Regions from separate parts of the Microbacterium sp. PI-1 genome, predicted to be linked through region 2. Evidence: riboswitches for the same ligand, from Rfam matches in the RefSeq annotation. Region 2 holds a riboswitch; the other holds the start of a gene.

Region 1 (14,394 bases), on a different contig from region 2:
GTCCCAGCCTACGTGGTTCTTGGTGTCATCACGAACGGAGGCACGGCGTCGAGAGCGAGCCTACGACATCACTCCTCAGGCGCCGTCGGGCAGGATGGATGGATGTCGATCCCCGCCGAAGACGTCGTCGTCCCCGAACACGTCCGCCTGCTCGCCCGGGGAGCCGACCTCGAATGTGTCTGGCGCAACGACTACGGCGGACTCACCTTCCGCGCCACCGGCAACGCAGAGCCGTTCTACATCAAGTGGGGGCCTCGGAACCTCGAGTTCACGTTGAGCGACGAGGCCGAACGGATGAGGTGGGCGTCGGGCTGGATCACTGTGCCGACCGTGCTCGACAGCGGGGCGGATGACACGCACGAGTGGATGATCACTGCCGCCCTCGACGGCCTCAGCGCCGTGGACCCGCGATGGGTCGCAGAGCCCGCGACCGCAGTGCGAGCAGTCGGCGAAGGGCTCCGCGCGATGCATGAAGCCCTCCCCGTGCGGGAGTGCCCCTGGGAGTGGAGCGTGCCTTCGCGCATCGCGAACGCGGAACGACGCGGGATCGTCGTGCCGGAAAGCCTCCGGACCGCGCCCGCTGTCGACCGCCTCGTCGTCAGTCACGGCGATGCCTGCTGCCCCAACACCCTGGTGGGAGACGACGGCCGCTGGCTCGCGCACGTCGACCTGGCTCTGCTGGGCGTGGCCGACCGCTGGGCCGACATCGCCGTCGCCTCCATGAGCACCGAGTGGAACTTCGGCCCCGGGTGGGAGGACGCTCTGATCGAGGCCTACGGAGTCGAACCCGACCGCGAGCGTCTCGCCTTCTACCGCGACCTCTGGAATGCGACCTGAGCACCCCCTAGTGGTGGAACGCCGAGTCGGGGTGATCGGACGGCATCGGCGCGGTGAGGGCGTCGAGGTGCGCGACTTCCGCCGTGATCGCGTCCAGCAGGTCGGCGGCCAGGTCCATGCTCAGCCCGTTGCGCACGACGATCCGCTGCACCGTGATCTGCTCGAGATCCGCGGGCATCGGGTACGCCGGCACGAGCCATCCGCGCATCCGGAGCCGGTCCTGCAGGTGGTACAGCGTCCAGTTCTTCGTATGGCCGTCCTTGAGGCGCCAGGCGAACACCGGGATGTCGCTGCCGTCGTTCCAGAGCTCGAAGGCGTCGAGCCCCGCGATCCCGGCCGACAGATACTTCGCGACGTCCTGCGACTCCTGCTGCACGGCACGGTAGCCCTCGAACCCCAGCCGGAGGAACAGGTAGTACTGCAACAGCACCTGCGCCCCCGGACGCGAGAAGTTCAGCGCGAACGTGGGCATCTCGCCGCCGAGGTAGCTGACCTTGAACACGAGATCCTCCGGCAGCCACTTCTCCTCGCGCCAGACCACCCATCCGAGACCCGGGTACACGAGACCGTACTTGTGGCCGGACGTACTGATCGAGTGCACGCGCTCGAGACGGAAGTCCCACACGAGATCGGGTTGCAGGAACGGCGCGATCATCGCCCCGGAGGCACCGTCGACGTGGATGGGGATGTCAAGCCCGGTGTCCTTCTGGATCTCGTCGAGCGCCGCGGCGATCGCCGCCACCGGTTCGTACATCCCGGTATAGGTGACGCCCATGATCGCGACGACGCCGATCGTGTTCTCATCGACGTACGTCGCCAGGTCGTGACCGTCGAGCGTCTTGTGCTCCTCGGAGATGGGGACGTAGCGCGGCTCGACGTCGAAGTAGTTGCAGAACTTCTCCCAGCACACCTGCACGGCGGACGACATCACCAGGTTCGGCGTCGACGTGTCCTTTCCCGCGGCACGTCGCGCCTGCTGCCAGCGACGCTTGAAGGCGAGGCCGCCCAGCATGCACGCCTCGGACGAACCGACCGTCGAGGTACCGATGGCACCCGAGGCGTCCGGCGCGTTCCAGAGGTTCGCCAGCATGTGCCAGCAGTTGTCCTCGATCGCCGCCGTCTGCGGGTACTCGTCCTTGTCGATCATGTTCTTGTCGAAAGACGAGGTGTACACCTGCTTGGCGTCGTCATCCATCCACGTGCTGACGAACGTCGCCAGGTTGAGGCGCGCGTTGCCGTCGAGGATCGTCTCGTCCTCGACGATCTGCCTCGCCGTGGCAGGGAGCGAACCCTGGGGCGGGATCAGATGGCGCGGGGCGACCGACGCCTCCCCCGGGCGCGTGAACATCGGCTCGTAGTCGGAGGAGGGCGAACTGCTCATGCGAGAACCTTTCGGTGGAGGCGTCCTTGCGGCCTTGCCGCCCACCGTAGCGAGATCGCGCCGACGTATCGACCGGTTCGCGACAGACCCTAGCTCCACACGAAGCGGAACGTCCCCACGACGACAGCAGCGGCGAGCGCGAGCGCCATGATCGCGATGCCGCCGACCAGCGCCACCGCATCTCTCGGGTGCAGCCGCGACGGACGCGACCAGGTGCGGGGGATGTCCGAGCCGAATCCGCGCGCTTCCATCGCGAGCGCCAGTTTGGAGCCGCGCCTCACGGCGAACACGAGCAGCACGAAGGCCATGGAAAAGAACCGTCGGAGCACGCCCCGGTCCCCCACACCGCGCGCACGACGAGCCAGGCTCATGGTGCGCCAGTCATCCAGGAACAGGCCCAGCATCCGCGTACCGGCCAGGATGCCCAGCACGAAGCGACTCGGGAGCTTGGCGACCTGGGCCAGCGCATCGGCGAGTTCGGTCGGGTCGGTGCCGCCGAAGAGCAGGATCGTGGGCAGCCCGAGCGCGACCACGCGCAGGCTCACCGCGATCGCGAGGGTGATGGAGTCCTCGCTGATCGTGGCGAACCCGAAGGTCCAGTAGATCCGTCCGGCCGGTTCGGCGTACAGCAGCATGCTCACGCCGGCGATCGGCGCGAAGATCATGATCGGGAGCAGCCTCCTCAGGACCGTCGAGGGACGCAGTCCGGTCAGCGGCAGGCACAGCAGCTGCAGGACGATCGCGGCCAGCGCGCTCGTGATGTCGATGGACGCGAACAACGGCACCGACAGCAGCACGGCGAGCACCAGCTTCGTCACCGGGTTCACCCCGTCCAGCCATACCGGCCGTGCGGTCTCGATCGCCGTCACGCTGCCGCCCCCAACTCGATGCGATGACCACCCAGATGTCGGACCACGGCATCGTCGTGCGTCACCGCGATGATCGACCGTCCACGCGTGATCTCCTCCTGCAGGAGCGCGACGAGGGAGATCCATCCACGCCGGTCCTGACCGAACGTCGGCTCGTCGAGCACGATCACCTCCGGTGCACCCGCCAACGCCGTCGCGACGGACAGCCGCCGCTTCTGCCCGCCGGAGAGCGTGAACGGGTTGGCCAGCGCGAGTGGGGCGAGGCCGAGGCGCTCGAGGAGATCGTCGACCACGGCGTCCGTCCTCGCACGGTCCCAGCCGAGCGCGCGTGGCCCGACAGCGAGCTCGTCACGCAGCGTCTGGGTGAGGAACTGGTGCTCCGGCTCCTGGAAGACCATGCCGATGCGCGTGAGCAACTCGCGCGATGTCCACCGGATCGGGCGGGTGCCTTTGCGCCCCGCCAACTCGGGTGCCGACCGCACCTCTCCTGCCTCTTCGGGGATGAGTCCGGCGAGCGTGAGCGCGAGGGTCGATTTGCCCGCCCCGTTGGGCCCGGTGATCACGGTCGCGTTCGCCCGCGGTACGTGCAGGTCGAGTCCCGCCTGCACGACGACGCCCGCTTCCCTCGCAATCGAGAGCCCGGAGGCGGAGAGCGCATGGGGTGCCGTCACCTGCTCCAGCACGGGCAGGTCGAGGCCACGCCCGGGCACCCACACCCCCGCATCGGCGAGCACATCGCCGTGGACCGCGAACACGTGCTCGGGCGGTCCGTCCGCGAGCAGCCCGCCGTCGGCCGCCAGCACGATCACACGCGTCATCAGATCAACCCACACCGGCGTGCGATGCTCGACGACGATCAGTGTCGCACCCGAGGAGACCACGGCCCGCTCGACGCTCGCCCGCACCTCGCGCACGCCCTCGGGGTCGAGGTTCGCGGTCGGCTCGTCGAGCAGCAGCAGGCCCGGACGCATCGCGAGCACGCCGGCCAGCACCAGTCGCTGCTTCTGGCCGCCCGAGAGCGCCTTCGTGGGACGCTGCGGCGAGACGTCGAGGCCCACGGCGTCGAGAGCCTCCGCGACTCGGTCCGGGATCTCGGACGCCGCGACACCGAGATTCTCGCAGCCGAACGCCACATCATCGCCGACTTTCGACAGCACGATTCCGGCATCGGGGTCCTGGAGGACGAGCCCCACGCGACCGTGCCGCGATTCCGGGGACGCGCCGTCGATGCGCAGGGCACCGGTCCGCTCCCCCTCGTCATCGCCGCCCAGGACGCCGGCGAGACCGGCGAGCAGAGTCGACTTGCCCGCGCCCGAAGCGCCGAGAAGCAGCACCCGCTCGCCCGGTTCGATCGTGAACGAGACGTCGGCGACGGCGGGGCGCTTTCGACCGGCGTACCGCCAGCCCCAGCCCGCAGCCTGCACGCGGGCCGGGGCGGCGAAGCTCACGCTCAGACCTCGCGCACGTGCTCTCGCCCGACGGCGAAGCGGTTGAGTGCGCCGGTGACGGCGAGGGCCCGCACGAGCAGCCACCCGACCACGCCGGCGAGGATCGCGCCCGAGACGACGACGCTGACCAGATAGATGGTGTTGAACTCGACCGACTTCAGGATGTTCGGCGAGCTGCCGTAGAACAGCTCGAACACCCAGGCGGCGACCGCTGCCCCGACACCCGCGAGCGCGGCGACCACGATGCCGAAACGACGATAGAAGAAGAGCGCGAAGATGATCTCCGCACCGAGGCCCTGCACGATGCCGGACAGTACGGTCGAGACGCCCCACACGTTGCCGATCAGCATCGACACGATCGCCGCGACCAGCTCGACCACCAGCGCGGCGCCCGGCTTGCGGATCACGAGACCGCCGACGACGCCGCCGAGCAGCCAGATGCCGACGGCGATGCCGCCGAGACCCGGCGTCAGGGCGTCAGCGGCGCCGAACCAGGCGTACCCGATGGTGTTCCAGCCCCAGAAGACGAGGCCGATCGCGACGCCGAGGACGGCGGCGACGACGATGTCGACGACGCGCCAGCGCCAGATCGACGTGGGGCGCAGACCGTTCGCGGCGGATGCCTGCTTCGCGGATGCGGACGTGGACGTACTCATCTGAACTCCTCCCTGCGCTGGCATGACCCAGATCAGGTTCGACGGTCGAAGCGCGATTCGCTCCCTCTCAGCCCGGCTCGCCGGACTCCCGTGGTTGTGCTGATGATCTTACCCGGTGGCGACACCGGCGTGGCGACAGGGCTTCGCGCCGCGGAACACGCCGGGGATTGGGTACCGTAAACGAGTGACCGCTTCAGATCCCGCCGACGAGGCGACGGGCGTCGTCAGCGACGACGGCTCGCGTACGGCCGCCCCCTCCGGGCCGGTGGACGACCTGGCGATCGCGTCGGACCCCGCCGCCCCCGCATCGGAGAGCGCCGCACCCTTCGCCGCCGATCGACTCTTCGCCGGCGACACGCCCCCGTCGGATCCCTCCGTCGTCTCCGCTGTCCCGGTCGACGCCGCCGCGATCGGCGCGCTGTTCACGGTCGACCGGACGCCCGCACGACGTCGCGGCACGGCTTCGTCGGACGACCCCGCGTCGGCGTCCGATCCGGAGCCCGTGCTCGACCCGGAGCCCGTGCACGACCCGGAGCCGGCGGATGGTCCCGCGACTCCGCCACTCACGAAGCCGCCCTTCCACCCCCGCCGACGCGGCGAGGGTGAGGAGGCGCAGGAGCCCGATGAGGCCGAGGCGCTCGTCGACGGCGCGGCCGTGCAGTGGGCCGACGGCACGACGGGCGCGACCGCACTGACCTGGGTCGATGCCGCCGCCGTCGGTGCGCACACGGCCACGGCGACGTTCGAGCAGACCCCGGGAACCGAACAGAACGGCGGGCTCCTCCGTGGAGCTCGCCTGCGGCCGGCCATCGCTCGCCCGGGAATCCTGGTGCCGCTCGTCGCGCTCACCGCGCTGGTCGCCGGCTATGCGGGCACGACGTTGCTCTGGCCGCTGCACGAGGTTCCGCCGACGGCGCAGTCCGTCGAGTTCGACACGGTTCCCGCTCCCGCCGCGACGATCACCTGGCCGAGTGAGGGCAGCGCGTCCGTCGGCATCGCCGGGCTCACCACCGCGGCGTCGATCACCGATCCGGTGAGCATCGCGAGCATCACCAAGGTCGTGAGCAGCTTGATGGTTCTCGACCGCATGCCCCTCGCCCTCGGCGAGCAGGGGCCGGAGTTCGGCTTCAGTTACCGCGACAGCGTGGACTACTGGAACTACCGGCGCAGCGATCAGTCCGCACTGGATGTCCCCGTCGACGGCGTCCTCACCGAGTACCAGATGCTCCAGGGCACCCTCCTCGGGTCGGCGAACAACTACATCGACCGGCTGGCCTCCGAGATCTGGGGCTCGGACCAGGAGTTCGCGGCCGCCGCCGAGGTGTGGCTGCGCGATCGTGCGCTCACCGACATCACGGTAGTCACCCCCTCCGGGTTCGACGAGCGCAATGTGGCGACCCCTGCGGCCCTGATCAAGCTCGGCGAGCTGGCCATGCAGAACCCCGTGTTCGCGGAGATCGTCGGCACCCGGTCAGTGGACCTCCCGGGTGCGGGCACGGTCGTCAACACCAACGGGATGCTCGCCGATCCGGGCGTCGTCGGCATCAAGACCGGCACGCTGGTCGGCTGGAACCTGCTGACGGCGAAAGACCTGACGATCGGGGACACCACGGTGCACCTGTTCGCGGCGGCGCTGAATCAGGCGGGCGACGACGAGCGCCTCGCTCTCACCCGTTCGCTGTTCGCCGAGACGGAGGCCGCCCTGGACGCACAGGAGGCAGCAGTCGCGAAGGGCACGGTCGTCGGACAGGTCACGACGGACTGGGGCGAGAAGGTCGACGTGGTCACCGAATCCGATGCCGATGTCGTGCTGTGGAACGGTGCTGTCGCCACTGCGACCACGGCCTTCGATCTCGGCGAAAAGCGGGACGAGGACGCCACCGTGGGCACCTTGACCGCGGCCGGACCGCTCAACACCGTGACGGTTCCCCTGGTCCTGGCCGATGACGTCGAGGGGCCGAGCCCGTGGTGGCGCCTGACCCATCCCCTGGAACTGCTCGGGATCACAGACGACGGGTCCTGACACTTCGCGCGGCCGAGTACAGCACGACGCCCCATCCCGCGTGAGCAGGATGGGGCGTCTGCGTGATGCCGCTCAGTCGCGAGAGGCGGAGCCGTCGGCCCCCTCCTCGAGAAGCGCCTGGGCAGCAGCCGTCTCGGCGGCAGGAACCTGCGCCCCCACCGACGCGCCGGCGACGGCCGCAGCCGCGTGCACGCTCTCCTCGTCCGCGTCACCGGTGACCACGACGGGCGTCGAGCCGGTGAGGGCCTCTTCGGCGTCGATGTCTGTGGCCGCCTGCTCGAACTGCGACTGGTACAGGCGCCAGTAGGCTCCCTGCGCGGCGATCAGCTCGTCGTGCGTGCCCTTCTCCACGATGTCGCCGTGCTCCATCACGAGGATGAGGTCGGCATCGCGAATGGTCGACAGGCGGTGCGCGATCACGAAGGACGTGCGTCCCTTGCGAAGGGCGGCCATCGCGTGCTGCAGCAACAACTCGGTGCGGGTGTCGACGGCCGACGTGGCCTCATCGAGGATGAGGATCGACGGCTGTGCGACGAACGCGCGCGCGATGGTGATGAGCTGACGCTCGCCCGCGGAGACGTTCGCGGCATCCTCGTCGAGCACCGTGTCGTAGCCCTCGGGGAGGGCGTGGACGAAGCGGTCGACGTAGGTCGCCTTCGCCGCGGCGAGGACCTCGTCGTCGGTCGCGGTGGAGCGGCCGTAGCGGATGTTCTCGCGGATGCTCCCCGCGAACAGCCACGGATCCTGCAGCACCATGCCGGTGCGCGACCGCAGCTCATCCCGGGTCACCTCGGCGATGTCCTGACCGTCGAGCATGATGCGTCCGCCGCTGAGCTCGTAGAAGCGCATGATCAGGTTGACCAGGGTCGTCTTCCCTGCACCGGTCGGCCCCACGATCGCGACGGTCTGCCCCGGCTCCACCCGGAACGACAGGTCTTTGATCAGCGGACGATCCGGCGTGTACGAGAATGCGACGTTCTCGAACTCGATGACGCCCTTGCCCTCGACGAGCTCCGGCGCATCGGCATCGTCCGCCTCCTGCTCGTCCGCGTCGAGGAGCTGGAACACTCGCTCCGCCGACGCCGTACCCGACTGGACCACCGCAGCCATGCCGCCGAGCTCGGAGAGCGGCTGCGTGAACTGCTGCGAGTACTGGATGAACGCCTGCACATCGCCGAGACGGAGCTGTCCATTCGCGACCATCAGACCACCGAGCACCGCGATGCCCACGTAGCTGAGGTTTCCGACGAACATCATCGCCGGCATGATGATGCCGGACAGGAACTGCGCCTTGAAGCTGGCCTGGAACAGCTCCTCGTTCTCGGCCTGGAACTTGTCGAGCGCGTCTTTCTCGCGTCCGAAGACCTTCACCAGCGCGTGGCCGGAGAACGCCTCCTCGACGCGGGCGTTGAGCCGTCCGACCTTGCGCCACTGCGTGCCGAAGGCCTTCTGCGAGCGCGGACCGATGATGCCGAAGATCACACCCATCAGCGGCAGCGTGATGAGGGCGACGAGCGCGAGCTGCCAGGAGATCGAGAACATCATCACGAGCACGCCGATCACGGTGAGCACGGAGGTGAGCGCACCGGACAGCGATTGCTGCATCGTCTGGGTGATGTTGTCGATGTCGTTCGTGACGCGCGAGATCAGCTCACCGCGCTGCACCTTGTCGAAGTACGACAGGGGCAGACGGTTGATCTTCGCCTCGACCGCCTCGCGCAGACGCCACATGGTGCGCACCATGATCACGTTGATGACGTACCCCTGGATCCAGGTGAGGAACGCCGCGGCGACATAGATGGCGAGGACAGCGGCGATGACCAGGCGCAGCGCGCCGAAGTCGACACCCTGACCGACGGTGAAGTCACCCAGCGCGCCGATCTGATTCGCGAAGTCGTCCTGACCCGCGCCTCGCAGCGCCTCGACCACGACGTCCTGCGATGTTCCTGCCGGGAACCCCGGGGAGTCGCCGTTCGGCTGCCCGAGTTGGATGGAGATGAACCCCTTGTAGACGAGGTTCGTCGCCTCGGCGAGCACCTTGGGCGCGGCGACCGTCAGCACGACGCCCAGCGCACCCAGGATCGACACGAAGACGAACCAGAGTGCCGAGGGCTTCAGCAACCCGATCATGCGCGCGAAGCTCGGCCCGAAGTTGTCGGCCTTGCCCGGCGCGACGCTGTCCCAGTCGCCGGAGTTCTGTCGGGCCTGCTCCGCGAGCTCGGCCTCGTACTTCTCCTCCGCCGTCAGTTCGACCTCGGCCACGGGAGCCGTGGCCTTGCGGCGGCTACGCGTGGGCTTGCCCTGTTCCTTGTTCTGCTCGCTCATGCGTCCACCCCCAGCTGCGACTCGACGATCTCGCGGTAGGTCTCGCTCGTCTCGAGCAGTTCCTCGTGCGTGCCGACGCCCACCATCGTGCCGCCGTCGAGGACGACGATGCGGTCGGCGTCCGTGATGGTGGAGATGCGCTGGGCGACCACGATCTTCGTCACATGCGGGAGCTCCCTCCACAACGCCTGGCGGAGCCGGGCATCGGTGGTCAGATCGAGTGCAGAGAACGAGTCGTCGAAGACGAGGATCTGCGGCTGGTGCACGATCGCACGCGCGATCGCGAGACGCTGGCGCTGACCGCCCGAGACGTTCGTACCACCCTGCGCGATCCGCGAATCGAGTCCGTCCGGCATCTCCTCGACGAAGTCGCGACCCTGCGCGATGTCGAGCGCATGCCAGAGTTCTTCGTCGGTCGCATCTTCACGCCCGTAGCGCAGGTTCGATGCGACGGTTCCGGTGAAGAGGAAAGGACGCTGCGGCACCAGTCCGATGCTGTCCCACAGCGCCTCGACGTCGGCCTCGCGCACGTCCGTGCCGCCGACGTGCACCGCGCCGCCCGAGACGTCGAAGAGACGCGGGATGAGCGACACGAGCGTCGTCTTGCCCGATCCGGTCGAACCGACGATCGCGACGGTCTCACCCGGCTGCGCTGCGAAGCTGATGCCGGTGAGGACCGGCGAATCGGCTCCGGGGTAGGTGAACTCGACGTCGTCGAGCGCCACGGATCCCGGTACCGGGAACTCGGTGACGCCGTTCTCGGGACGGATCAGCGTGGATTCGGAGTCGAGCACCTCGCCGATGCGCTCGGCCGAGACCGCCGCGCGCGGGATCATCATCGCCATGAAGCTCGCCATGATCACGCCGCCCATGATCTGGCCGATGTACTGCATGAAGGCGAACAGCGTGCCGACCTGCACCGTGCCGTTGTTCACCTCGATGCCGCCGAACCAGATGACCGAGACGACGGTGACGTTGAGGATGAGCATGAACAGGGGGAAGAGCAGCACGAACAACGAGCCGACCTTGCGACCGACGACCATGATGTCGGTGTTGGCCCCGCGGAAGCGCTCCTCTTCGATGCCCTCGCGCACGAACGCACGGACGACGCGGACACCGGTGAGCTGCTCCCGCATGATGCGGTTCACGTTGTCGAGCTTGCCCTGGTAACTGCGGAACAGTGGGACCATGCGCCCGATCACGAGAGCGGCGAGGATCAGCAGCAGCGGCACGGAGACCGCGATGAGCCAGCTGAGGCCGACGTTGGTCTGCACGGCGAAGATGATGCCGCCGATCGCGAGCAGCGGCGCCGTGACGAGCATGGTCGCGCCCATCATGGCGAGCATCTGCACCTGCTGCACGTCGTTCGTGTTGCGGGTGATGAGTGAGCCGGCACCGAACTGGGAGACCTCGCGCTCGGAGAAGCCGCTGACCTTGCCGAACACGTCGGAACGGATGTCGCGTCCGGCACCCATCGCGGCGCGCGCGGCGAAGTAGGTCGCGGTGACCGAGGCGATGATCTGACCCAACGAGACCGTGAGCATGAACAGGCCGGTGCCCCAGATGTAGGCGGTGTCACCGCGGGCGACGCCCTTGTCGATGATGTCGGCGTTCAGGCGCGGGAGGTAGAGGGTCGCTGCCACGCTGGCGAGCTGGAAGACCAGCACCGCGAGCAACAGCCACCGGTATCGAGAGAGATAGCGAAAGAGGATTTTTCCCAGCACAGGCGGACTTTCTAGGAAGGATGAAGCGGCGGGTTTCTCGGCAGACGGATGCCGACCGACAACCGGCCACAAGACAGAGTGCCACGATCCGCGGACATTCGTATCCCCCTCCGGGTGGACCTTCGCTGACAGCGAACCGCTTTCCCGTACGATCAGCGGTTCGGTCCGAGCTTGTATTTACGCACTGATACAACTTGTGATAGACATGCAGTACAAAGAGAACGGACTCCGCATGCCTGACCTTTTCACCTCCCCGCTCGCCTCCGCTCTGTGGCGCCTGGATGGCTGGCAGATGCTCGGCGCGCTCTTCACGATGCCGTGGGTCTCTCTGGTCGTCGCGGCGGTCATCGCGTGCGGCATCTGCGTGTTCCCCGGAAGGCGCGCGCAGAGGGAGAGCCGGATGCGGCTCGGGGCGGCCGCAGCCGGCGGCGTCGTCGCCCGCTACTCGCGAGAGCACCGCACGATCGGTCTGACGGCGATCGGAGTGGTCGTCGTCTTCCTCGCCGACAACCTGATCTCCGGATACGTGCTCGACCTCAACGGCGTCATCTCCTGGTGGCGGTACGCGATGCCGGTGTTCACGGCGTCCGTCGGCATCGGACTCTTGCTCGCGATCGTCGCGACCCTCGGGAGCACACCCCCGGAACGACCGGTCGCCGTTCCCCGCCGCACGTGGCTGACCTTCAGTCCGCGCGCAGGAACGGCGGGAGCCGCCCTCGCAGTGCTTGCTCTCACGGCGACCACGGTCCTGGCCGGTCTCGCTTCGTCGAACATCAACGGGGGTCCCTATGTCTTCCTCGAGATCGAGATCAACAACGAGCCGATCGACCCGCTCCGACCCTGGTTCTACGGCTGGGCGTACGGCATCCCCGTGCTGATCTGCACCGCGGTCCTCCTGGCAGTCATGGTGGCCGCGCTCCACGCGAGCGCCGTCCGCCCGTTCCTGCGCCCGGAGACGGTGGCCGCAGAGCAGCGGGAACGCCGCGATGTCGCGACGGCGATCACCCGGACGGCGACGTCGGCGCTCCTCCTCACCCTTGCGGGGGCGTGGCGGTTCATCGCCGATGCCGGATCGGTCGTCGGTCTGACCGTCCAGCGCGACGGCGGCTCGGACTCCTACACGGCATTCTGGCGATACGGCGAGATCGCAGGTGTCGGAGGCGGTCTGGCACCGTTGCTGGAGATCGCCGCCTTCGTGCTCCTCTTCCTGGTGATCGGGCAGCTGTACCCGCGCGATCACGGCGCGCGTACGGGCGCCGAGGCCGAGAGCCCCGCCGACAGCGAGGCCGTGTGATGAGCCCGAATCCGAAGCTCTCGGCGGCAGATGAGACCAATCCTGCGCTCGACATCTACCGGCAGTTGCGCGGCCTCATCGTCTCGGGCCAGCTCGGTGCCGGCGAACGACTGCCGACCGTCCGCCAGACGGCGAGCGATCTGGGCGTCGCTCCCGGCACCGCCGCACGCGCCTACAGGATGCTCGAGGCGGACGGACTGGTGATTTCGCGCACCGCCGCCGGCACGCGTGTCTCCGAGTCGGCCGGGGTCCTCCCGGCCTCAGTGATCCGCCGCCTCCGCGACCTGGTCGACGAGGCCGACCCCCTCGGCGCCGAGCTCGACGACATCGTCGATGTGCTGCGGACGATCTGGCAGTCGCGGACGACGCCAGAGGACGCCGGGGAGTAGCCCGGTCCCGCTCCGGCCCGGCCCACCTGTCGGGGACTCCCTGCCCGCCTGTCGGGAGTTCCGGGCCGAACCGACTGGAAACGGCCGAAACCGTCCGACAAGCGGGCACGCTCCCGACGGGTGTGCACCGCACGCGGGCACGCTCCCGGCGGCCCCGCACACCGCGCAGCGTCAGAACAGCGGCGGCCGGGGCACGTACGCCCGCGCCGGGGCCCCCGCATCCGGGGCGAGCTCGGCCAGCGTCGGCGGGTCCCACTTCGGGTTGCGGTCCTTGTCGACGAGCTGCGCGCGGATGCCCTCGACGAGGTCCGGGTGCTCGTTGACGAACCACAGCACCCGCCGGTACTCGCCCTCGAGGGCAGCCCGCAACCCCGGGAGCTCGCGCGCTTCGCGCACGGCATCGAGCGTGACGGTGAGGCCGGTGGGGGCGAGGCCGGCCAAGAGCTCAGCCGTGGCGGCGGCCTCCGCGGTGCCCTGCGCCTGCAGGCGGTCGATGATCTCGCTCACGGTCGCGGCCGAGAACGCTTCGTCGACCCACGCCTTCGATGCGGGCAGCTGCGTGGGCTCCGGCGTCTCGTCGAAGAGCAGGACGATCTCGCTCGGGCCGGTCGGATCCGCACGGAACGCCAGGGCCTCCCGCAGCGCGTCCAGACGATCGGACGGCACGAAGTGGTCGGCGAACCCCAGGTAGACGGCATCCGCTCCGCTCATCGTCGCGCCGGTCAGCCCGAAATACTCCCCGAATCGGCCGGGCGCTCGTCCGAGCAGCCAGGTGCCGCCGACATCGGGCGTGAACCCGATCCGGGTCTCGGGCATCGCCAGCTTCGAGCGCTCCGTGACGATGCGGATCGCCGCATGACCAGCCAGGCCGATCCCTCCGCCCATCGTGATGCCGTCGGCGAACGCCACGACCGGCTTCGGATACTCCGCGATCATCGCGTTCAACGCATACTCCGCGCGGAAGAACTCGGCGGTGCGCTCGGACTCCCCGGCGACGATCTGCGCGTGCAGCGCACGCACGTCTCCGCCGGCGCACATGCCGCGTTCCCCCGCCCCGTCGATCAGCACGATCTGCACGTCGGTGTCGTCGCGCCAGGCGTCGAGCGCCTCGGTGAGCGTCTCGATCATCCCCTCGTCGAGCGCGTTGATCGCCTCCGGACGATTGAGGGTGAGCCGCCCGAGTGCTCCTTCGGTGCGGATGAGGACACGGGATGCAGCCTGGGATTCGGTCACGCGTGCCAGGTTACCGCTTCGCCGAGGGCGGAGAATCCGCGCGAAATGCGGGATCCGACAGGCTTTTCCGGCAGGATAGGGAGGAACTGTTCACTGCGACGAGAGGTCACGGATGCCTGAAGGACAGGTGCTGGAGTTCACGCACGTGACGAAGCGCTTCAATGAGGTGACCGCCGTCTCGGACTTCTCCGCGCGCGTCGAGCCCGGCGCCGTCA
Region 2 (14,394 bases):
CCCGCTGCTCGTCGCTCAGCACGCCGAAGGGATGGGCCACCCCGGGCGGAAGCGTGCCCGGGCGCGTGCGCAGGTACGTGCTGTTCAGCTGGAGCGCGTCGATGGGGGTGCTTCCGAGGGACTTCGCGTGCGCACGGGCACGCTCGATGCGCCAGGCCGGGTGGTTCGAGGCGCCGACGCGGCTCACGGTGGCGTCGGCGGTGAGCGCCGCGAGAGCATCCACGGTCTCCTCGATCGCCACCGTCCGGTCCTCCTGGTGGAGCCAGAGCAGATCGATCCGGTCGATGCCCAAACGCTCGAGGCTCCCCTCGACGGCAGCGCGGATCGCACGCGGAGAGAGCCCGGCCCGGTGCTCGGGCCACGACCCCGGCCACAGGGGCTCGGCGCCGACCTTGGTCGAGATGCGGATCTGCTGCCGTGCATGTGGTCGCGCCGCGAGCCACCGTCCGAGCACCTCCTCGGACGCTCCGCCCTGCCCCGTGTCGCTCACCCAGAAGCTGTAGCAGTCGGCGGTGTCGATCCAGACTCCTCCGCGCTCGACGAAGCGGTCGAGCAGAGCGAACGAGGTCTCCTCATCGACGAGTGTGCCGAAGGACATCGCTCCCAGGACGAGCGGGGATACAGGGGTGTTCCGAGTGGTCATGACCTCACTCTGCAACCTGGAGTGCGCTCCAGGTCAAGCTCTATGCTCGGACCATGACCACGTACACGCCGGCGGAGGCTGCGGCACGCTCCGGTTTCAGCATCGACACACTGCGCTACTACGAACGCGAGGGCATCCTGCCCGCGGTGTCTCGCACGGCCGGCGGCCATCGCGCGTACACCGATACCGAGCTCGGACTCCTGGAATTCCTCAAGTGCCTCCGGGAGACCGGTATGCCGGTGGAACGCCTGCGTCGCTACGGCCAGCTCTGCCAGCGCGACGACACCGTTCCGGAGCGGATAGCTCTTCTCGAAGAGCACGCCGCGACAGTCGAGAAGCAACTCGCCGACGTTCTCGCGCAGCAGCGGCGTCTCCAGGAGAAGCTGGACTGGTACCGGTCGTCGAACTGACTCCGTCAGCTGTGCGCCGCCCACCAGACCAGGAAAGCGGCGCCGAGGGCGATCACCCAGCTGACGAGGCTGCCGACGAGGAAGTACTCCGCCCGAGCACCGGTTTCGCCGTCTCGGGAGATCTCCGGGAATCGGACGATGCCCTTCGCGGCGAGCATCGCGGCGAGGATCGGATACGCCGCAGCGAGAGTGAGGATCAGGACGAGGATGCGCTCCAGCGGTCCGATCAGTCGTCCGCCCTTGAATCCGCCGCGAGGATCGCGGGGTGCTGACGCCACCTCAGCATCTGTCTGCGTGGCGGCGGCAGTTTCACTGGCGGCGGCGGCTTCTGCGGCGGCGGCGGTGTCGGCGACCGCTGTCACCGGCGTCGCGGCCGGGTCTGCCGGGCGCCAGGTGTGCTCCCCGTCGAGCGCCGCACGGACCACGAGGTTCGCGGATTCCAGGAGGAACACCCCGGCACCCAGTGCCAGCAGAGCAAGATCGAAGGGGACTTCTCCGAACGGTGACCGGAGGCGCCAGACCACGCCGACCATGCCGGCGTCTGGACGAGCACCGAGCCCGACGACGGCACCGACGCTCACGACCGCGAGCAGGACGGCGGGCCAGAACCTCAGAGGGGCGGGGCGCTCGGTGGGCATGCTCCACACCCAGAGCGCTCCGACCACCAGCGCGAGCGCCATGGGGAGAAGCGCGTCGCTGACGCTGCCGAGCAGGAGCAGGACCACAGTGACGGTGAGGTAGCCGATCCACCGGCGCGGGGCGAATTGACGCACCAGGTCGGCGGCGCCGACCGCCAGCAGGATGAAGCCGGCGACGATCATGCGCGGTCCCCTCGAAGCGCGGCCACTCCCTCGATGAGCGCGGCCGTGCCCGCGGTGCGCAGCGACTTCGAGACGCTGGGCTGCGTGATCCCTTCCTCGGCCGCGAGCTCCTGCTGCGATCGACCGAGCAGACGGCCGTAGGCGAGTCGCCGTTCCCGCTCGCTCATCGCGCCAACCAGCTCGTCGCGGACGAGGAGGTAGGCGTTCGATGCGGCGATCGTGCTCTCCATGACCTCATCCTGCCCCGGGGCTCCGACAATCCAGGACCGCGTGCGCGGCACGGCGCGACCCTCGCGCTCATGCACGGTCTCGATCGCGGCGCGGGCCGCGTACCAGCCGGGTCCGTCCGCGAGCTCGCGATGGACGGATTCGACCGGACGCACCTCCCCCACCCCGATCCCGAACCGGAAGGCGATACCGTCCGGCAGCCGCAGCTGGATCATCAGGACCGACACCATCGCGTCGCTCAGATCGAGGTAGACACCCTGTTGCTCGTCTCCTACGGTGGGCGTGAGCGGCTGCGCGGCCAGCGGGAAGTCGACCTCGACCCTGGCTATGGTGTCGTCGAGGACGTGCTGCGCGGCGGTGCGATCGTCGAGCCGGCGAGAGCCCACGATGTCTGCGAGTACCGCGATGACCATGGCATAACCATAACACGCATAACTCTCGACTTATTCTCTATTTGGCTATATTCTGCGAACATGCCTGAATCGCACATCATCCCCTGGTCCCACGGAACATGGACCACCGCCCCCGCCTCCCCCTCCGGTCTCCCCGACGGCTCGGCTCCCCTCGACATCACCGCCGTGGAGGGCAGCGACGCCTGGCGGCACACCGCCTACGGCTTCGTGCACGACACCGAGCACGCCCTGCTCGCACCCCTCGCGGTCGGCGAGGCGATGGAGGTGTCGTTCCGCGCGCCCTGGGACGGACAGTTCGACCAGGCGGGTGTCTTCGTGCGGATCGACGACGAGCACTGGATCAAGACCGGCCTGGAGTACGCCGACGACCACCTCGGACTCGGCGCCGTGGTCACCGCCGGGGGCTCCGACTGGTCGGTCGGTCACGTCGATGAGTGGCTCGAGAGCGAGATCACGGTACGCGTCAGCCGCTGGGCGGACTCCGTGATCGTGCGCGCCCGCGCCGATGACGGACCGTGGCGTCTCGTTCGGGTCGCCCCGTTCGACGGCACGGCGACGGCATCCGCCGGACCGTTCCTCGCCGCGCCCACGCGCAGCGGACTCACGGTCCGGTTCACCCGGTGGGAACGGTCGTCGGCAGACACCGACCTCCACTGATCCGCTGCGGGCCGGCGGCCCCGCCGTCGGCTAGAGGCCGAGGGCGTGGGCGGCCGCCTGCGCGCGAGCGATGAGCTCGGCGCGCTGCTCGGCGACCCGCTCCGGAGCGGTGCCGCCGACGCCGGTCCGCGACCCGACCGAACCCTCGATCGTGAGGACCTCACGCACCTCGGGCACGAGATGCGGGGACACCGAGAGCAGCAGCTCATCGGAAGCGTCCTCCAGTCCGATCCCCTGCTCCTCGCACGCGCGCACGAGCGCACCCGAGATCTCATGGGCGTCGCGGAAGGGCACCCGGCGCTTCACGAGCCACTCGGCGACGTCGGTCGCGAGCGAGAAGCCCTGCGGTGCGAGTTCCGCCATCCGCGCGGTATCGAAGCGGAGCGTCGCGATCATGCCGGCGAACGCGGGGAGCACGACCTCCAGCGTCTGCACCGAATCGAAGACCGGCTCCTTGTCCTCCTGCAGATCGCGGTTGTACGCGAGCGGGAGGCCCTTCAACGTGGCCAGCAGTCCCGACAGGTTGCCGATGAGACGGCCGGACTTGCCCCGGGCGAGCTCGGCGATGTCGGGGTTCTTCTTCTGCGGCATGATGCTGGAACCGGTCGAGTACCCGTCATCGAGGGTGACGAAGCCGAACTCGCGGGTGTTCCAGAGGATGATCTCCTCGGAGAGGCGCGAGAGATCGACACCGGTCATCGCCGTGATGAAGGCGAATTCGGCGACGACGTCACGAGCGGCAGTGCCGTCGAGCGAGTTCTCGGCCGGACGGTCGAGGCCCAGCTCCGTCGCCACGAGCACGGGATCGAGACCGAGCGTGGAACCCGCCAGCGCTCCCCCGCCGTAGGGCGAGACACCGGCGCGGCGACGCCAATCCACGAGCCGCTCCAGCTCCCGAACCAGCGGCCACCCGTGCGCCTGCAGGTGGTGGGCGAGCAGGACGGGCTGTGCGTGCTGCAGATGGGTGCGCCCGGGGAGGATCGCCGTCGGGTGCGCCTCCGCCTGGGCGACCAGTGCGTCGACGACGCGCAGGATGTCTCGCGCGATGACCCGGGCGTGGTCGATCAGATACATGCGCACGAGCGTCGCGATCTGGTCGTTGCGGCTGCGACCTGCGCGCAGACGCCCGCCCAGCTCCGGTCCCAGCTCGGCGATCAGTGCCTGCTCGAGCGCACCGTGCACATCCTCGTCGGTCGGCACCGGGCGGAGGGAACCGTCTGCGACACGGCGAGCCACGGCATCCAGCCCCTCGTGCATCCGTCGCGCCTCGTCGGGTTCGAGGTATCCCGCGGCCTCGAGCGCGGTCGCATGGGCATGCGAGCCGGCGATGTCGTACGGAGCGAGGATCCAGTCGAAATGTGTGGAACGGCTGAGCTCGACCAGCTCGGGCGAGGGCCCGGTGGCGAAACGTGCACCCCAGAGCGCCCCCTCGTTGGTGCCTTCATGCGTCGAGTCGGTCATCACGCGTCCTTCTTGCCGAGCAGCCACACGAGAAGCGCCTTCTGCGCATGCAGCCGGTTCTCTGCTTCATCCCAGACGACGCTCTGCGGTCCGTCGATGACCGAGGAATCGACCTCGTAGCCGCGGTCCGCCGGGAGGCAGTGGATGAAGATCGCCTCCGGGTCGGCGAGCGTCATCGTCTCGGGGGTGACCTTGTAGCCGCCGAGGTCACGGATGCGCGCGATCTTCTCCTCCTCCTTGCCCATCGAGACCCAGGTGTCGGTCACGACCACGTCGGCCCCGGCGGCGGCCTCGACCGCGTCGGTGTACAGCGTGATCGATCCGCCGGTCTCGGCCGCACGGCGGTCGGCTGCCTCGATGACGTCGGCGCGCGGCGCATAGTCCTCGGGCGACGCGATGCGCACGTGCATCCCCGCCGTCACGCCGGCGAGGGCGTAGGAATGCGCCATGTTGCTCTGCCCATCACCGAAGAACGTGAGCGTGAGACCCTTCAACTCGCCCTTGTGCTCACGAATCGTCAGCAGATCAGCGAGCAACTGGCAGGGGTGGAAGTCGTCGGAGAGCGCATTGATCACCGGCACGCGCGTTCCGGCGGCCATCTCCTCGAGTCCGGACTGCGCGTAGGTGCGCCAGACGATCGCGGCGACCTGGCGCTCCAGCACGCGTGCGGTGTCGGACGGTGTCTCCTTGCCCCCGAGCTGACTGCTGGCGGTGGAGATGATGAGCGGCGAGCCACCGAGGTCGGCGATGCCCACCGCGAACGACACCCGGGTGCGCGTCGAGGACTTGTCGAAGATCACCGCGACGGTCTGCGGCCCCGCAAGACTCTTGTCCGCCCAGCGGTCCTTCTTCAGTTCGAGGGCGAGGTCGAGGATCTCGGCCTGCTCGGCGGGCGTCAGGTCGTCGTCACGCAGCAGGTGGCGGGTCATGCGGATACCTTTCCGGAGAGGGAAGCCTGTACGTCGGCGAGGGCAGCGGTGAACAACTCACGGAACTCTGCGAGCTCGGCGTCACCGATCGTGAGGGCGGGCGCGATGCGGACCGTCTCCGGATTGGCGGCGTTGACGATGAGGCCGCGCTCCTGAGCGGCGGCGACCACGGCTCCGGCCACCGGCGCGGACAGCGCCACGCCGATCAGCAGACCGCGTCCGCGCACGCCGTCGACGAGCGGGGAGTCCATGCCGAGCAGGAACTCACGCAGCTCGGCGCCCCGGCGGGCGGCGTTCTCGACCAGCCCGGCACTCTCGATCTCGGCGAGCACCGCGTCGGCGACCGCAGTCGCGAGCGGGTTCCCCCCGAAGGTGGAGCCGTGGGACCCCGGCGTGAAGAGCGCGCTGGCGGAACCGTAGGTGACCAGAGCACCGATCGGGAAGCCACCACCGATGCCCTTGGCCAGGGTGATCGCGTCGGGCGTGATGCCCTCATGACTGAATCCGAACCATGCACCCGTGCGGCCGGCACCGGTCTGGATCTCGTCGACGATCAGCAGCGCGCCGTGCGCGAGGGTCAGCGAGCGTGCAGCGGCGAGGTAGCCCTCTGGCAGCTCCACCACACCGGCCTCGCCCTGGATGGGCTCGACGATGACGGCGGCCACCCGATCATCCATCGCCGCCTGCAGCGCCTCGATCGTGGCCGGAATGTGCTCGACACCACCCGGCATCGGCTCGAAGGGCGCGCGCATCGAGGTCTTCGCCGTCAGGGCGAGCGAGCCCATGGTGCGTCCGTGGAAGCCGTTCTCGAGCGCGAGGATGCGCGGCCGTTCGACGCCGCCGTGCAGACGGGCGAGCTTGAACGCGGCTTCGTTCGCTTCCGCACCGGAGTTCGAGAAGAAGACGCGTCCGTCGATCCCGGCACCAGCGAGGCGCTTGAGACGTGCGGCGAGGGCGAGCTGGGGCGGAGTGGCGAAGTAGTTCGACACGTGGGCGAGCGTCGCCGCCTGGGCCGACACCGCCTCCACGAAGGCCGGGTGCGCATGCCCGAGGGAGGTCACCGCGATTCCCGCGAGGAAATCGAGGTGGCGTCGGCCGTCGGCATCCCACAGGTACGAACCCTCGCCGCGGACCAGCAGCGCGAGCCGCTCCCCCGCGTTGAGCACGAGATCGCGTGCCGCATCGTCCTGCCAGACGGTCATGCCGTCACCTCATTCCTTCCCAGGACCACTTCGGTCCCGATTCCTTTGCTGGTGAAGAGTTCGACGAGCACCGAATGCGGCACCCGTCCGTCGATGATCGCCGCGGCATCGACGCCGCCCTCGACCGCGTCGAGACACGCGCGCATCTTCGGGATCATCCCCGACTCGAGCGTCGGAAGCATGTCGATGAGGGCCTCCGATGTGAGGTGCGAGACGAGCGAGTCGCGGTTCGGCCAATCGGCGTAGAGTCCGGGCACGTCGGTGAGGATCACGAGCTTGCGGGCGTTCAGAGCAACCGCCAGCGCCGCCGCCGCCGCATCCGCGTTGACGTTCAGCGACTGACCGGGGTGGTCGAGGTCGGGCGCGATGCTCGAGACCACGGGGATGCGCCCGGCCACGAGGTGGTCGTGCACCGGGGTCGGGTCGACTTCGACGACATCGCCGACGCGTCCGAGATCGACCTCTTCTCCATCGATCACGACGCCGCGACGGCGTCCGCCGAAGAGACCGGCGTCCTCACCGCTGAGCCCGGTGGCGATCGGCCCGTGGGAGTTGATCTTGGAGACGAGCTGCGGGTTCACCTGACCGGTGAGCACCATGCGCACGACGCTGATCGCCTCGGTGTTGGTGACGCGGTAGCCGCCCTTGAACTCACTCGGGATCTCGAGGCGTTGCAGCATGTTCGAGATCTGCGGACCGCCGCCGTGGACGACGACCGGCAACACCCCGACGTACCGGAGATACGCGATGTCCTGCGCGAAGGCGTCCTGCAGCTCTTCCGAGACCATCGCGTTGCCGCCGTACTTGATGACGACGATCTGATCGCGGAACTTCTTCAGCCACGGGAGGGACTCGATGAGGGTCGTGGCCTTCTGCGCGGCGACCTCGGCCGGAGTGTCCTGGATGTCGGTCATGAGGCGTACGCGCTGTTCTCGTGCACGTAATCGTGCGTGAGGTCGTTGGTGAGCACCGTGGCCGCGGCCTCGCCCGACTTCAGATCGATCACGACGTGGGTGGCGCGCGGGGTGAGGTCGACCTCTTCCCGCGGACGGTCGGGACCGCCTTCGGTGCACACGCGGACGCCGTTCATCCAGACGTCGACGTCATAGGGATCGAACTGCGCGTGCGTGGTGCCGATCGCGGCGAGCACACGTCCCCAGTTCGGGTCGTTGCCGAAGATCGCCGCCTTGAAGAGGTTGTTGCGTGCCACGGACCGGCCGACCTCGACCGCGTCCTGCTCGGACACCGCCTGCCGGACCTCGATCGTGATGTCGTGGCTCGCGCCTTCCGCGTCACCCTGCAGTTTCACCGCGAGTTCCTGACACAGGTCCCTGAGGGCGGCGGCGAAGTCGTCGAGGTCCGGGGCGACCTCCGAGGCACCGTTGGCGAGAAGCGTGACCTGATCGTTGGTCGACATGCACCCGTCCGAATCGAGCCGGTCGAACGTCTTCCCGGTCGCTCGGCGCAGGGCCTCGTCGGCCTGCAGCGGTTCGAGGACGGCATCGGTCGTGATCACCACGAGCATCGTGGCGAGTCCGGGCGCGAGCATCCCGGCCCCCTTGGCCATGCCGCCGATGGTCCAGCCGTCGCGGCTGATCACCGCCGTCTTCGCGACCGTGTCCGTGGTCATGATCGCGTGAGCGGCGTCGTCCCCGCCGTCTGCGCTGAGCTCGGCGATCGCCTGCTCGGTGCCGGCGAGCACCCTCGCCCGGAAGGTCTCGTCTCCGGTGCCGATGAGCCCCGTGGAGCAGATCAGCACGTCGCCGGCGCTGACCCCGAGGAGTTCGGCTGCCTTCTCCGCGGTCTGGTGCGTCGTCTGGAAGCCGAAGGAGCCGGTGAAGCAGTTCGCCCCTCCGGAGTTGAGCACGACGGCTTCGACAACGCGATCGGCCACGGCCTGCTGCGACCAGATGATCGGATTCGCCTTGGCACGGTTGCCGGTGAAGACGGCGGCGCCGACCTTGCGCGGTCCCCGGTTGACGACGACGGCCACGTCCGGCTTGCCTGTCGACTTGAGTCCTGCGGCGACACCGGCCGCTTCGAATCCTGCGGGGGCGGTGACGCTCATGGCGCGACTCCGTTCAGTGAGAGGGCGCGGGCCTCGGGCAGTCCCAGCGCGATGTTCATGGATTGGATGGCAGCGCCGGCGGTGCCCTTGACGAGGTTGTCGACGGCGGTGACCACGGTGACGCGGTTGGCGGAACGGTCGATCGCGAGACCGATCAGTGCGGTGTTCGCGCCGATCACGTCGGCGGTCCGCGGGAATCGTCCTTCCGGGAGCAGCTGCACGAAGGTCTCCTCCCCGTACGCGCTCTGCCAGGCGTCCCGGATCTGCGCATCGGTCGCGCCGGACGCGATCGGCGCCGTCGAGGTCGCGAGGATGCCGCGCGACATCGGGACCAGCACCGGGGTGAAGGAGATCCGGATGCCGTCGGGGTCTGCGCCCGAGGCTGCGGCGAGCGCCTGACGGATCTCGGGAATGTGCCGGTGGGTTCCACCGACGGCATACGGGTTCGCGGATCCGAGGATCTCGCTCGCCAGGAGATTCGTCTTGAGGCTCTTCCCCGCACCGGACGGGCCGACCGCCAGCACCGAGACGATGTCGGAGGCGTCGATGACCCCGGCGGCCACTCCCGGGGCGAGGCTGAGGCTCACGGTGGAGGCGTTGCAGCCGGGAGCGGCGATGCGCGTCGCACCCCGGAGGTGCTCGCGCTGCTTCACGCCGTCGACCAGGAGTTCCGGCACGCCGTAGGTCCACGCCTCATGGAACGCACCGCCGTAGAACGCGTCCCAGGCCGCGGCCGACGTGAGCCGATGGTCGGCTCCGGCGTCGATCACGAGCGGGGCGTCACCCAACGCGTCGGTGTACTGACCGGACTGTCCGTGCGGGAGCGCCAGGAAGACGATGTCGTGGCCGGAGAGGATGTCCGGTGTGGTCTCCTGCAGCGTGAGGTGCGCCAGGGAGCGCAGGTGCGGCTGGTGATCGACGAGGGGTTGCCCGGCGTTCGAATGCGCCGTGACGGTGCGGATCTCCATGTCGGGATGGTCTGCCAGGAGGCGTAGGATCTCGCCGCCTGCGTAGCCGGATGCGCCGGAGACGGCGACGGAATACGTCATGCTTCTACCTTAACGGTCGGGTCTTCCTCGAAAGGAGGACCGAGGGGCGGGGCCGGAGGCGGCGACACCGGCACTCACCGCCGAAAGGGGGCAGGCAGGAGGGCGGGGTCGCCTACAGTCGGCGGCCGCGGCGTCGGCGCACAGCGATGACGCTCGGAGCGAGCGTCGGAGAAGCGGTGGCGGCCGAAGGCATGTCGCGACAGTAGCGCGGCCCCGGCGGCCACCGCAAATCCGGGCCGTCATCCGGCGGGCGAGAACTCCATCGGTGCGGCGAAGAAGGCCAGCTCGTGCGCGCTCGAGACCTCGAACACGCGGCTCATCCTCGCGCGGGTCGCGGCGTCCGCCCGTGCGGCCGCCCCGGAGGCGTAGAGGATCGCCGTCTCGGTCGCCTCCTCGAACGCAGGGTCGGCGTATGTCGCGAGCCAGGAGGCGAAGGGATGCTGCGGATCCCGCGCGTACTCGCCGAACTCGCCGGCATGCAGGCGCCGGCCGAGGTCGGTGTAGAGCCAGAAGCACGGAAGGACGGCTGCGACGATCTCGGCGTAGTCGCCACCGAATGCGACCGACCTGAGGTGATCGAGGTAGGCCGTGGTCGCCGCCGACGGTTCCGCGGCGAACGTCGCAGCGCTCACCCCCTGCTGCGGCGTCAACCACGACGCATGGAGTTCGAGCTCGCCCACGATGGACCCGTGGGCGGAGTGCGCCCAGAACGCCTGCTCAGCCGATGTCGGGGCTCGTCGCGCCGCCTCCGACAGCACCCGGGCGTACTCGCGCAGGTACAGGGCATCCTGCGCGAGGTACGCGAGGAAGGGCTCGCGCTCCAGCGAGCCGTCTGCAAGGGCACGGATGAACGGCAGCTCGTCGATCTGTGCGCGGACGTCGGCGATGCGCTCCCACCACTCGGCAGCGACCTCCGACGCAGCGACCTCCGAGACAGCGACCTCCGACGCAGCGACTCCGCTCGTCGTGTCCGCCCGCGCCCACAGTCCGGCGAAGTGGTTGATGGGGCCGTGCCCGCGACCCACCCGCAGTGCTTCCCCCGCACGGAGCGATTCACGCAGCCAGCTCCGCGCCGCGCGGACCGCCTGCTCCGGCTCCAGACCCCGTGCCAACAGCGTGGCGAGGGCAGAGGAGAGCGAGCAGCCGGTGCCGTGGGTGCTCGAGGTGACGATACGCGTCCCGCTGTACTCCTGACGTCGCCCGTGACGAGCGTCGATCAGCGCATCCGGGGCGTCGTTCCCCGCGAGATGTCCGCCCTTGACCAGCACGGCGACCCCGACATCCGTCGACAGGTCTTCCGCAGCGGCGATCGCCTCCGACCAGTCCCCGACGTCGCGCCCCGAGAGCACGGCGAGCTCGGCCAGGTTCGGGGTCACGAGCGTGGCGCGACGGAGCAGATCCCGCAGTTCCCGCTCCGCATCCGGCTCCAGGAGCCGATCCCCCGAAGTCGCCACCATCACCGGATCGAGGACGACGATCGGCGGACGGGCTCGGTCGAGCCAGGCAGCGACCGTCCGGATGACCTCGGCGTCGGCGAGCATCCCGATCTTCACCGCGTCGATCACGATGTCATCCGACACCGCGTCGAGTTGGGCGCGGAGGAACTCTGCCGGCGGCACGTGCACGCCGCGCACGCCCTGGGTGTTCTGCGCGGTCAGCGCGGTGAGCACGGCCATGCCGTATCCGCCGTTGGCCGCGATCGACTTGATGTCGGCCTGGATCCCTGCGCCGCCGGACGGGTCGCTCCCGGCGATGCTCAGCACACGCGGAACGGAACCTGCGAGCCACCGTCGCCGGAAAGCACGGGCGGTCGCCGCGGGGTCTTCCGCCGTGCACAGCGCCGAGACCACGGCGATGCCGGCTGCACCGGCATCCCGCAATGCCTCGGCATCGTCGAGCCCCACGCCGCCGATCGCGACGCACGGGAGTGGACTGCGTGCGACGAAGTCACGGAATCCGTCGACTCCGAGCGGCGCCGGGTGATCCGGTTTCGTCGCGGTGGGACGGATCACACCGACACCCAGGTAGTCGACCGTCCCCACCGGCAGGGCGAGAACGGCCTCGAGGTGCGCGGCACTGTTCGCCGTGAGGCCGATCAGCGCATCGGGTCCCAGTACCTCGCGCGCCCGCCGCACGGACGCATCGCCCTGCCCCAGATGCACGCCGTCGACGCGCGCACCCCGTTCGCGGGCGGCGACGGCAGCATCCAACCGGTCGTTCACGACGAGGAGCGCCCGTCCGTCGATCGCCCGCGACACCGCGATCAGCTGTTCGACGATCTCGGCCTCCGTCGCCGTCTTGTCCCGCACCTGGACGATGCGCACACCACCCTCCACAGCCTGACGGACGGTCTCGACGACACCACGATCACCGCAGAGTTCGGGATCGGTCACGAGATAGAGCGAGAGATCGGCGGTCACCGTGCACCGCTCTCGACGCGAGCCTCGGCGACGAGGTCTTCCGGGCGCAGCGCTGCGAGTGCATCCAGCAACGAGACCGCGAAACTGCCCGGACCCCGCGCTGTCGTTGCGGCATGCTCGGCGGCGATCGTGTATCCGAGGCTCGCGGCGGCGACCGCCGTGAGCGCATCGTGCCCCGTCACCCTGGCGGCGCCGAGGAGCGCGGCCATGACTGCGCCGAGGGCACAACCGCCACCGGTGACCCTGGTCAGGAGCTCGTGACCGTTCGCGAGTCGCAGGATCCGCTCGCCGTCGGTGAGGAGATCGACCGGACCCGAGACCGCGACCACGGCACCCGTCCTCGTCGCCAGGGCAGCCGCCGCGTCGGCAGCGGCATCCGTGCTGTCCGTCGCGTCGACACCTCGGCCACCCGCGCTGACGCCGGCGAGGGCGAGGATCTCGGAGGCGTTGCCTCGGATCGCGGTCGGTCGCTGATTCGCCAGGTCATGCGCCAGCGCCGTGCGGATCGGCAGGGTGCCGATCGCGACCGGATCGAGCACCCACGGTGTCCCGGACGCGGTCGCGCCGGCGACGGCTTCGACGATCGCAGCCCGCTGCTCCGGCGTGGGCGTGCCGAGGTTGATCAGCAGGCCGGAGGCGACCCCGGCGAACAGCTCGGCCTCGCCGACGATGTCGACCATCGCGGGTGCCGCACCGGCGGCGAGCAGCACGTTGGCCGTGAACCCCGTGACGACCGCGTTGGTGATGCAATGCGTCAAGGGCGGAGCCTCACGCACCACCTCCCACAGCGCCGCGGCGGAGCCGACGAGATCGGTGGTGGATTCAGGACGCAGAAGATCGCTCATCGCGACATCCCTTCGCTAGTACGAACTAGATCAGGTTCGACGGGTCTGTTCTCAGCCGCGGATGCCGCACCCCGTGTCACTGCTCGCAGTCTAGCGATCGGTCAGGAGCGCGCGTTCCTCCGCCCGGGTGAGTCCGGCACGGCGCGGCCGATCGACGCCGCGGGCGCGCTCGTCGACGAGGACCCGCCCGATCGTGTCGGCGAGGGCGCGGAGCGAGCCTCCCGACGCACGGAACGCTGCGTTGGACCGCGTCATGAATCCCGTCATCTCCGGCGGCAGCCACAGCGGAAGCGAACGCGGTCCGGCCCAGTGCTCGACCTCCCGAGCGACGAGCCAGTCCTCGTCAGCGACGACCGTGTCACCGGTGTGCCCTGCTGCCGAACGTACCGCCTCCAGCACGTCGGAGAGCGAATGCCTGTCACCGATCGCGTTCACCACGCCGCTCCGAGTCGCCGTGACGATGAACTCGGCCAGGTCGTCGACATCGATCACCTGCGCAGCTCTCCCCTCGAGCGGTGGCAGCAGCACCGGCTCCGCGCCGGCGCGCGTGAACGCCGCCGCCCAGTATCCGAACCTGTCGCTCGGATCTCCGTCCCCGACGATGAGCCCGGGGCGCACGATGAACGCCCGCGCTCCGAGCGCCGAGACGGCGTCTTCGGCCGCGGCCTTCTGCGCCCCGTACTCGTAGGCGTCTCCGGGACGGGCGGGCGGATGACGGGGAGCTGATTCGTCGGCCCCGACCGTCTCATCATCGGCGTACACCGACATCGAGGACACATAGGTCCACCGTGCCGTGCGCGCACCGAGAGCGTCGACGGCACGAGCGACGTGCGACGCCTGCGAGGAGATGTCGACCACATGGTCCCAGTCGCGCTGCGCGAGTGCGTCGTAGGCCTCGGCGGCCTCCCGGTCTCCGGGCACGAGCTCGGCACCCTCGGGCGCCGGTCGCGTTCCGCGGGCGAGACAGGTCACTGCCGCACCGGCATCGACCCATCGACGCGCGATCCGCCCCGAGAGCCAGCCCGTACCGCCGAGGATCAGCACATTCGACATGGCTTCATGTCAGCAGGAATCGACCACCCGCGAAAGAGCTTCCGCTCAGAGCAGATCGCGCCGGAGGTCGTGCTCAGTCGCGCAGCGCCGCCCCGAACCGTTCGGCCGCCACCGCGACGCCCGCGAGCTTGGCCTCGGTGGCCTCCGCAGCGGTGAGGGTGCGGTCGTCGGCGCGGAACCGCAGGGCGAACGTCA

What was found. Region 2 has a riboswitch for thiamine pyrophosphate ahead of thiM (hydroxyethylthiazole kinase). Riboswitches for the same ligand answer to the same signal wherever they lie in the genome.
Region 1: linked by a shared signal. The riboswitch ahead of E0W80_RS13955 (ECF transporter S component) and the one ahead of thiM (hydroxyethylthiazole kinase) in region 2 are both predicted to bind thiamine pyrophosphate.

What each region holds. Positions count from the first base shown of each region.
Region 1 is NZ_SJYZ01000017.1:15,192-29,585, reverse strand. It holds gene E0W80_RS13975 (aminoglycoside 3'-phosphotransferase) at 103-837, shown strand; gene E0W80_RS13970 (glutamate decarboxylase) at 845-2,218, opposite strand; gene E0W80_RS13965 (energy-coupling factor transporter transmembrane component T) at 2,308-3,087, opposite strand; gene E0W80_RS13960 (ABC transporter ATP-binding protein) at 3,084-4,535, opposite strand; gene E0W80_RS13955 (ECF transporter S component) at 4,538-5,191, opposite strand; TPP riboswitch at 5,182-5,293, opposite strand; gene E0W80_RS13950 (D-alanyl-D-alanine carboxypeptidase) at 5,376-7,214, shown strand; gene E0W80_RS13945 (ABC transporter ATP-binding protein) at 7,287-9,539, opposite strand; gene E0W80_RS13940 (ABC transporter ATP-binding protein) at 9,536-11,263, opposite strand; gene E0W80_RS13935 (hypothetical protein) at 11,496-12,557, shown strand; gene E0W80_RS13930 (GntR family transcriptional regulator) at 12,557-12,946, shown strand; gene E0W80_RS13925 (enoyl-CoA hydratase/isomerase family protein) at 13,118-14,179, opposite strand; gene E0W80_RS19310 (ATP-binding cassette domain-containing protein) at 14,292-14,394, shown strand, end outside.
Region 2 is NZ_SJYZ01000012.1:4,291-18,684, forward strand. It holds gene E0W80_RS11340 (aldo/keto reductase) at 1-643, opposite strand, end outside; gene E0W80_RS11345 (MerR family transcriptional regulator) at 697-1,053, shown strand; gene E0W80_RS11350 (hypothetical protein) at 1,059-1,874, opposite strand; gene E0W80_RS11355 (SatD family protein) at 1,871-2,515, opposite strand; gene E0W80_RS11360 (DUF1349 domain-containing protein) at 2,576-3,172, shown strand; gene argH (argininosuccinate lyase) at 3,203-4,633, opposite strand; gene argF (ornithine carbamoyltransferase) at 4,633-5,562, opposite strand; gene E0W80_RS11375 (acetylornithine transaminase) at 5,559-6,764, opposite strand; gene argB (acetylglutamate kinase) at 6,761-7,678, opposite strand; gene argJ (bifunctional glutamate N-acetyltransferase/amino-acid acetyltransferase ArgJ) at 7,675-8,832, opposite strand; gene argC (N-acetyl-gamma-glutamyl-phosphate reductase) at 8,829-9,881, opposite strand; gene E0W80_RS11395 (bifunctional hydroxymethylpyrimidine kinase/phosphomethylpyrimidine kinase) at 10,121-12,301, opposite strand; gene thiM (hydroxyethylthiazole kinase) at 12,298-13,146, opposite strand; TPP riboswitch at 13,137-13,230, opposite strand; gene E0W80_RS11405 (NAD-dependent epimerase/dehydratase family protein) at 13,237-14,199, opposite strand; gene pheT (phenylalanine--tRNA ligase subunit beta) at 14,273-14,394, opposite strand, start outside.